DNA from 4 places in the Ralstonia sp. SA306 genome. Region 3 is predicted to be linked to each of the others. Evidence: predicted binding sites of a transcription regulator. Region 3 holds the regulator's gene; each other region holds the start of a gene.
What was found. Region 3 encodes FNR, which switches genes on or off when oxygen is low (the NO sensors DNR and NnrR bind a similar motif). Its sites were predicted from a motif close to TTGATNNNNATCAA; they were not measured.
Positions count from the first base shown of each region.

Region 1 (2,189 bases), 640 kb from region 3:
GGACGGCGCGCGGCAGACGCGGATCTCATGGGGCCAAGGGCCGGCCCAAGTTCGTCACGCTTTGTAAAAAGCGACGATATTAGAGAAGCGCATGACGATCGTTATGTCGATGTTGCATGGCACCATGCAATTTCTGCATACATTGATATGACGCCGTCGACACCTTGCTGCGATGCCGCACAGGCAGTGGAATCAGCCGGTCAGAAGCGGATTATTGAGCCGCACGCAATGCCGTCGCGGCGTACTGAAAAGCGACTTTTTGAGCATATGAAATGCGACGCCTGCGCCACGTAAGCCGTTGATACCATCATGGGCTTACGTCACCCACCGGAGTCTCGCGATGAAAATGGCGCCCTTCGCCTTTGGCACGACCGACTGGTCCGCCGTTGAACTTACCGAACACACCGGCGAGACCGGCATGGCGATCTGGCGCACCCGCTACTTTGGCGACGAGCCGGACCGCATCCGCGTGCGCATGGTCGAGTACACGCCCGGCTACCTGGCTGACCATTGGTGCAAGAAGGGCCACATCCTGTTCTGCCTGGATGGCGAACTGGAAACCACACTGGAAGATGGCCGCAAGTTCATCCTCACGCCCGGCATGAGCTATCAGGTGGGCGACGATGCGGAAGCCCATCAGTCGTACACCAGGAACGGCGCCCGGCTGTTCATCGTCGACTAATGGCGACACGCAGTGTCCGCGTCGCACGCGGCCCCGGTTGACCGGGGTCAAGCGATTTCAAGATCAAGGTCTTTAAGACTCACAGACCACAATATGTAGTGCTAGTCTGACTCCATACCACTAGATGGAGTACCTCATGACGAGCACACAGGTCACCAGGCAAGTCACCAAGCGCGACGGTTCATTGGCACCGTTTGATGCGCAAAAGATCTGCCAGGCCATCGCGGCTGCCGGCCAAGCCACCGGCGAATTCGACGCCGTCGAGGCGCAACGCCTGACCGCGGGCGTGCTCGGACATCTCTCCCCGCTCCCCTGCCCCGGTATCGAAATCATCCAGAATTGGGTGGAAGAGGTGCTGGTAGACGCCGGCTATTGGCGCACCGCGCGTGCCTACATCGTCTACCGCGAGCAACACGCCCGGCTGCGTTCGCTCAAGCACACGCTGGTCGATGTCGAGAGCACGATGGACGAATACCTCGAGCAGCGCGATTGGCGTGTCAATGCCAACGCCAATCAGGGCTACAGCCTTGGAGGTCTGATCCTGAACGTGGCAGGCAAGGTCACCGCCAACTACTGGCTTTCGCATGTCTACAGCCCCGAAGCGGGCACAGCGCACCGCGAGGGCGACATCCACATCCACGATCTCGACATGCTGTCGGGCTACTGCGCAGGCTGGTCGTTGCGGCAGTTGCTGACAGAGGGATTCAACGGCGTGCCGGGCAAGGTGGAAGCGACGCCACCGCGGCATATGTCGGCAGCCATCGGACAGATCGTCAATTTTCTCGGCACGCTGCAAAACGAGTGGGCCGGCGCGCAGGCGTTCAGTTCATTCGATACGTACATGGCGCCGTTCATCCGCCGCGATGCGATGTCGTATGCGGCGGTGAAGCAGTCCATGCAAGAGCTGATCTACAACCTGAATGTGCCCAGCCGCTGGGGCACGCAAACGCCGTTCACCAACCTCACGTTCGACTGGACTTGCCCTGCCGACCTGCGCGAACAGGTTCCCTACATTGGCGGCGAAGAGATGCCCTTCACCTACGGCGATCTCCAGCCCGAGATGGACATGATCAACCGCGCGTACATCGAGGTCATGATGGCCGGCGATGCAAAGGACCGCGCGTTCACGTTTCCGATTCCGACCTACAACATCACGCCGGACTTCGATTGGGAGCACCCCAACACCACGTTGCTGTTCGAGATGACGGCACGCTACGGGCTGCCCTACTTCCAGAACTTCCTCAACTCCGATCTGGAGCCGCACATGGTGCGCTCGATGTGCTGCCGCCTGCAGCTCGACCTGCGCGAGCTGCTCAAGCGCGGCAACGGGCTGTTTGGCTCTGCCGAGCAGACTGGTTCCATTGGCGTGGTGACGGTGAACTGTGCGCGATTGGGTTATCTCTACGCGGGCGATGAGGCTGGGCTGCTGGCGCGGCTCGATACGCTGCTTGCGCTTGGCCGCGACGTGCTGGAAGTCAAACGCAAGTTCGTCCAGCGGCTGATCGAC
Region 1 covers NZ_CP096451.1:1,105,543-1,107,731, reverse strand. The annotation lists gene M1D44_RS05275 (DHCW motif cupin fold protein) at 341-682, shown strand; gene M1D44_RS05270 (ribonucleoside triphosphate reductase) at 819-2,189, shown strand, end outside.
Region 1: M1D44_RS05270 (ribonucleoside triphosphate reductase) is a predicted target of FNR. The motif match lies at 720-733, and genes of this name have one in related genera.

Region 2 (2,189 bases), on a different replicon from region 3:
CGTCTTCAGCAGGGTGCGTGTCACCCCGCCCAGCACGAGTTCGCGCAGGCGGCTGTGCCCGTAGGCTCCCATCACGATCAGATCGGCATTGAAATCGGCCGCTCGCGAGAGCAGCAACTCACCTACGGCGGTGTCGGAATCTGCACAGTCGGTCTCTTCCACCGTTGTGTGAATGCCGCGCGCGTTCAACGCACGCGCCACCTGACCCACCGTGGTTTCTTCGGCCCAGTGCTTCGGCTGCGTGCTCGTGATCTGCAGCACGTGCACATTTGCGCCCGTCATCATTGGCATGGCGTCGTGCAGCGCACGGGCCGATTCGCGACCGCCGCTCCAGGCCACCAGAACGCGCTGCGGCAATGCCGTGAAGTTGCCCGCGTACGGCACAACCAGCACCGGGCGGCCCGACTCCAGGATCAGGGTTTCCACAAAGTCGCCGGCGATAAATTCATCCGGGTCATCGTGGTTCCGTTGTCCGACGACGAGAAGATCGGTCTCCCGCGCTTCGCGCAGCACGAGTGCCACGGGGTCGCCTTCCACGGCACGCCACTCCGTTTCCACCCCAAGGCGCTCTGTCGCCTGGCGAAAGCGCGCTTGTACGGTATCGCGGATGCCGTCGCGCCGGATGCGGTCTTCCTCCAGATAGCGCGCAGCGTTCTCCATCATGTAGAACCAGCTGAGGCTTGGCGCAAAGCTCGCATAGATGCCGACGAGTTTGGCGCCGTGCGCCTGCGCGTACTGGGCCGCAAGGTTGAGGCGGTGCATGGCGCGTTCGCTGCGATCCAGATGCACCATCACACTGGCATAGCTCATGGTCAGATCCCGATGTTGTGTCAGAGGACGAGCTACCCGGCTAGGCAATGACGGCATTGCTTAGCGGTTCGGTCGCCGCGTGCGGTGTTTCCGTGGGCAACGCGCGGACGAGCAGCACCGGCAGCGTGCTCCGGCGTACAACGCTCTCGGCCACGCTGCCCAGAAGCAAACGCTGGAAGCCGCGACGCCCGTGCGTGCCCAGCACCAGGGCTTGCGCACCCACGTTGTGGGCCGCCTGTTCAAGGGCAGTGCCGATATCGAAGGTTCCGATGGGGTCGTCCACCACCACGCTGTGGACGTGCACACCTGCCTTTTCGGCCTTGGCCCGCGCGTCGGCAACGATTTGATTGCCTTGTTTGACCAATGCCTCGGTAAAGGCGCCGACATCGATATAGCCAACGTCGTACATCAGATACGAGTTGTCGATCACGTGGGCGATGACCAGCTCAGAGCCGAGTTTTTGCGCAAGCTGGATTGCCTCGTCCAGCGCGCGATCTCCCGTAGGGCTGCCATCCACCGCCACCAGAATCCTGTCGTACATGATCTGCCTCCGTCGAATCCGTCGTCCGCCCCAAACGGGGTTGCTGGATTCCATGTTGGACCACCAAGCGGATCACCCCTTGATTTACATCAGCGTTTGGCTCACCGGATGCGCCGGCCATGCCACTTGATCTGCCTCAAGAGCTTGCGTCCAACGCTCGATAGACTCGTTCGCTATCGACTGCCTCCTGCTGCAGTCACGGAAAGCTCACGGCACCTTGTGCGGGATCAACCTCCGACACCTTCCCGTTCTTATAGTGAAAACGTACGCGCATCGGAGTTCAGCATGAGGGTCGACGAGATTTGTTCCCACCGCATCGTCCACGTTCAGGCAACGGCAACGCTGCAACAAGCTGCCCGGTTGATGCGGGACGAAAGCGCCCGGGCGTTGCTTGTCACGGAACACACCGCTGGCGGTTCGCGGGTGGTGGGCATCGTGACAGACCGCGACATGGTGGTGCACGGCATTGCCAGCCGCAGTGATTGCACCCAGACCGCCGTCTCGGAAGTCATGACGCGCGGTCTTCTGACCATCCACAATGACGCCGTGATCAGTGAAGCCTTGCGCTCGATGCTGAGCCACGGCCTGCACCGTCTGGCCGTGGTCGATCGCCAGCAACGGCTGGTCGGCATGCTCAGCCTGGACGACACCATCCGCGCGATGGGCGGCGAATGGACCTTGCTGGCCGGCATTCTCGGTCGCGAGAACGCGACCGGCTCCCGCCAGCATGCGCCGTCCGATTTGATTCTCTGAGTCTTCCCCTCTGGTGACGGGTCTGATCCGCATGTGCATTAGCCAAAATTGACTAGGCGACAAACCAGAACACCGCCCAGCAGGA
Region 2 covers NZ_CP096452.1:887,577-889,765, reverse strand. The annotation lists gene M1D44_RS20585 (universal stress protein) at 1-810, opposite strand, end outside; gene M1D44_RS20580 (universal stress protein) at 851-1,351, opposite strand; gene M1D44_RS20575 (CBS domain-containing protein) at 1,637-2,104, shown strand; gene M1D44_RS20570 (MgtC/SapB family protein) at 2,157-2,189, opposite strand, start outside.
Region 2: M1D44_RS20580 (universal stress protein) is a predicted target of FNR. The motif match lies at 1,431-1,444, and genes of this name have one in related genera.

Region 3 (2,189 bases):
GTCGCATCCCGACGCTGTTATTCATGACAACGTCGTGCGGCGCGGTTTGGTCGTTGAAAAGACGGTCCTCACGCCGGCGCATGCCATTCACACGGAGGCCCGATGAAGCGTCGATTGCTGATGTGGATTCTGTGGCCGGCATTTCTGTCGGCCGCGCTGGCTGAGCTGGTGGTCTTCGCGGTGGTCGACCCCGCAGACCTGCGTTTTTTCGGCGAGCAGATCACGGTGTCGGCCCAAGCGGTCTACACCGTGTCGTTCTTTGTGTTCTGGTTGTTGTGCGGATTGTCGAGCGCGCTGACGCTCTATGTGTCACCGGGCATTGGCAAGCTGGAAGCGCATGAACACCCGCTCGTCTGAGCGGGCGCCATGGAGGGCAGCTTAGGCCGCCTGACCGCTCATGACCTGGCGCAGGCCGGCCAGGTCGATCAGCTTGACGTGGCGTTGGCGGATCTGGATGAGACCCGCTTCGGCAAAGCGCGAGAACAGGCGGCTGACCGTTTCGAGCTTCAGGCCAAGATAGCTGCCGAGTTCTTCGCGGCTCATCCGCAGGACAAACTCGGTCGACGAATATCCACGCTGGGCCGAACGCTTCGAGAGGTTTAGTAGGAACGCTGCGAGACGCTCCTCCGCACGCATGGAGCCCAGCGTGAGCAGCATCAGATGATCCTGCGAAATCTCCTTGCTCATGATGCGCAGGAACTGATGCTGCAGCGAAGGCAGCCGGCGCGAAAGGTGCTGCAACTCGTCGTAGCGCACCACGCAGACTTCGGTATCTTCGAGCGCGGTGGCGTCCGACACGTGGCGCATGTCGCCAATGCCATCGAGCCCGACGATTTCACCCGGCAGGTGGAACCCCGTGATCTGGTGTCGACCGTCTTCAAGCGTCAGATGGGTTTTGAGCGTGCCGAAACGAATGCCATAAACCGCTTCCAGCGGCTCGCCCAAGGAATAGAGCGATTGCCCCTTCTTAATGCGGATGCGCTCGCTGACCAAATCGTCCATCTTGCGCACGTCGTCCGAGTTCATTCCCACCGGCAGGCAGATTTGCCCTAGTACGCAGGTGGAGCAACGCGAGGCTTGATCGGTAAGTGCGATTCGAGTGAGCACGGGTGGGGGCGACTGAATTTCGGGAAAGTGAAATGAGTAATTCTTGTGATGCTGCTGCAGCTTATTATAACGGCGACCTTCTTGTCCTCGGACATTTCCGATGCGGCAAAACGCGTCGATTACGCTTAGTTCGCAACAGTAAAACGAAAACCTTGGTCCATATCAAGAGAGCGTCAGAAAGATGAGTGCCGCAGCGCTTCTGAGCGTTTTCCTGATTGCATTGCTCGGTGGTGTGCATTGTCTGGCGATGTGCAGCGGTATCGCACTCGCGGCCGAACGTGGAGCTGTGGCGGTGCGGATCGTGTCCCGTCGCCGGCTATGGTTTGAGCAGGTCGTCATGCATGCCGGCCGGCTGACCACCTATGCGTTGCTGGGCGCAATCATGGGTGCGATGGGCGCGACTGTCTGGCGCCAGCAATGGCTGCCGATTCAACGCGGCTTGTTTGCCTTCGCTAGCGCATTGCTGGTCGCCTACGGGGTTTTGCTGCTTGTTCGTTCCGCTGGGGATGCGTGGCGCAGTGTGTGGCTTGAGCGCTTGCTTGGCCGCGTGGCAGGTGGCCTGTCTCGAGGGGCCGCCACGCTGGGAAGTAGGCTGCAACGTCAGTCGCCGTTACTACGCCGCTATCTCACTGGCATGGCCTGGGGGCTGGTGCCGTGTGGCATGGTCTACGGCGCATTGGCTGTGGCGTTGTTGGCGGGCAACGCCGCCTCCGGGGCCGTGGTCATGCTCGCTTTTGGTGCCGGTACGCTGCCCAACCTGCTGATGATGTCTGGTCTGGCTGGGTGGCTGCGCGGGCTGTCGCGCCAGCGATGGGCGCGGGGCGCGGCCGGCATCGCCATCGCCGGGTTTGGGGTCTGGGGGCTGGTTCACGCAATCTGGTTGCCAGAGATGCTTAACGCACACGGATTCTGTCTAGTGCTGTAGGTGTTTAAGGCGCGCGGAAATTGCCATCCGGCCTGGGATGGGTGGCTAGGGCATCTTCCCGGTTGCGGCGTTGCTGGAAATTGCCCTACAATCGACAACAATTCGATTCGCCACCCGCGCAAATCAACAATCCCAAGCGCGGCGCCAAGCGATGCCA
Region 3 covers NZ_CP096451.1:1,744,323-1,746,511, reverse strand. The annotation lists gene M1D44_RS08390 (FixH family protein) at 1-106, shown strand, start outside; gene M1D44_RS08385 (hypothetical protein) at 103-357, shown strand; gene fnr (fumarate/nitrate reduction transcriptional regulator Fnr) at 379-1,107, opposite strand; gene M1D44_RS08375 (sulfite exporter TauE/SafE family protein) at 1,289-2,032, shown strand.

Region 4 (2,189 bases), 1.6 Mb from region 3:
TTGACTTCCACCAGCAGGTCGTGATCGCGAAGCGCAGGCGTCGGCAACTCGATGTCTTGCAGCGCCTGCGGATGGCTGATGGGGTGGTTCTGATAGAAACCGATGGCTTTCATGCACGTTCTCCAGAGAGTGAATGAGGGCCATGCTATCTTTCAGCGATATGCGGATAAACGGGCGGCATGCCCAAACACTTTCGGCATTTCAATGAAAATCATCCGCCTCGATGACGTGCAAATCTTCGTGCACACGGCTGACGCCGGCAGCTTCTCGGAGGCGGCACGCCAACTGAACATCGCACCTGCGCAGGCAAGCGCATCTGTGCAGCGGCTGGAAAAGGCGCTGGACGCCCGCCTGTTCACACGTTCCACGCGCAGCATGCAACTGTCAGAAGCTGGAGAGCGCTACCTGCCGCATGCGCGCGTCATGCTGGGCGCGCGGGAACAAGGCGAACAGGCGCTGGCCGGTGGCCGGGAAGCACTCTCCGGCCCGCTGCGGCTATCGGCTCCGTCCGATTTCGGAAGAAACCTGCTGCTGCCGTGGCTCGACGATTTTCAGCACCAGCACCCCGGCTTATCGGTGCACCTGAAGTTGAGCGACCGTGCGGCCGACCTCATCCGCCAGCCGCTGGACTTTGCCGTGCGCTACGGGGCGCTGCCCGATTCCTCCCTGCTGGCCATCAAACTGCTCGACAACAACCGGCGTGCGTTATGCGCGGCGCCGTCGTACATCGAACGACACGGCGCGCCGACCAAGGTGGATGACCTGCGGCGACACAACTGCCTTCGGTATATCTGGAGCGAGCAAGTCCACGAACGCTGGCGCTTCACGCTACCCGGCGGCGAGCGCACCGTGGCAGTCACAGGAAATCGCGTCAGCGACGATGCCGATGCGGTGCGCCGCTGGGCCATCGCAGGCGAAGGCCTGCTCTATAAATCGCGACTGGACCTCATCGATGATTTGAAGGCCGGCCGATTGGTCGAGATCTTTCCGCAGGAATATGGCGAGCCCGCGCCGCTGCATTTGATTTGCGCCCACCGTGCGCAACTCACACCCGCCATCAAAGCGCTGAGTGCATTCCTGCGCGAACGCTGTATGGCCCTGCTCGCAAGCTACTCGTCGCAAGGTTCGCCATCCGAGTAACTCGGCGGCAACCGACTCTGGCTGAATCCTCTTCGACCTCTTCGACCTGATCGACTGGTCCGCCGCTCCCCCTCTTTGAGCGCGCAAACGTACAACCGTTGCGCCGCCTCTCTCTGCAGGCACGCCCGTGCCTTGTGGCACTCGAAATAAGTTGATCCGTATCAGGCGAATGCCGCCGGAAGGTTTGACAGCTGCGGCCATAGCGCCTTTCATGGTCGTACGTGCTGGTGAAAAAACCGAAAAAAACATTGGGGAGGGACACCATGCGACGTCTCATTACTGCGCTCCGTGCGCTCGCGGGGCTGCTGATCGGTGCGCTTGTGGCGTGGTCGGGACAAGCCAGTGCGGTACCGGCTTTCGCGCGTCAGACCGGGATGGCATGCATGGCGTGCCACGTCAGCTTTCCTGAACTGACCCCCTTCGGCCGCTTCTTCAAGATGACCGGCTATACGCTGGCCAACAACAAGACGATTCCGCTCTCGGGCATGGTGCAGATTTCGCGCACCAACACGCGGACGATCGATCAGGACAACTTCGACTTCGTGCGCAACGGAGACACGGTGCCGCAGCAGGTAAGCCTGTTCTATGCGGGGCGCATTGCGGGGCCCGTGGGTGCCTTCGCTCAGTGGACGTACGACGGTATTGCGCACCACAGCGCGCTGGACAACACCGATATCCGCGCCGCATGGCACCTCACGCGCGAGGACGTCGAGTTCATCTACGGCGTCACGGTCAACAACAACCCGACGGTGTCTGACGTGTGGAACAGCACGCCGGCATTCGGGTATCCCTATGCCGCTCCCAGCATCGGCGTGCCTCCCCTGGCGGGCACCCTTGTCGACGGTGGTTTGGCGCAGCAGGTGGTAGGCGCCAGCGCATACGCATTCTGGCAACGCCATATCTACGCAGAACTGGGCGCCTATCGGACTGCCGATCAGGCCTTCTCTGTGTTCCGCGCTGGGCAGGACACCGCAACCCCGGGCGGCGTTGCGCGCTTGAGCGGCGCGAACCCGTACTGGCGTCTGGCATACAACCAGGAATGGGGCTCG
Region 4 covers NZ_CP096451.1:3,376,712-3,378,900, reverse strand. The annotation lists gene M1D44_RS15995 (zinc-binding alcohol dehydrogenase family protein) at 1-113, opposite strand, end outside; gene M1D44_RS15990 (LysR family transcriptional regulator) at 211-1,140, shown strand; gene M1D44_RS15985 (cytochrome C) at 1,404-2,189, shown strand, end outside.
Region 4: M1D44_RS15985 (cytochrome C) is a predicted target of FNR. The motif match lies at 1,292-1,305, and genes of this name have one in related genera.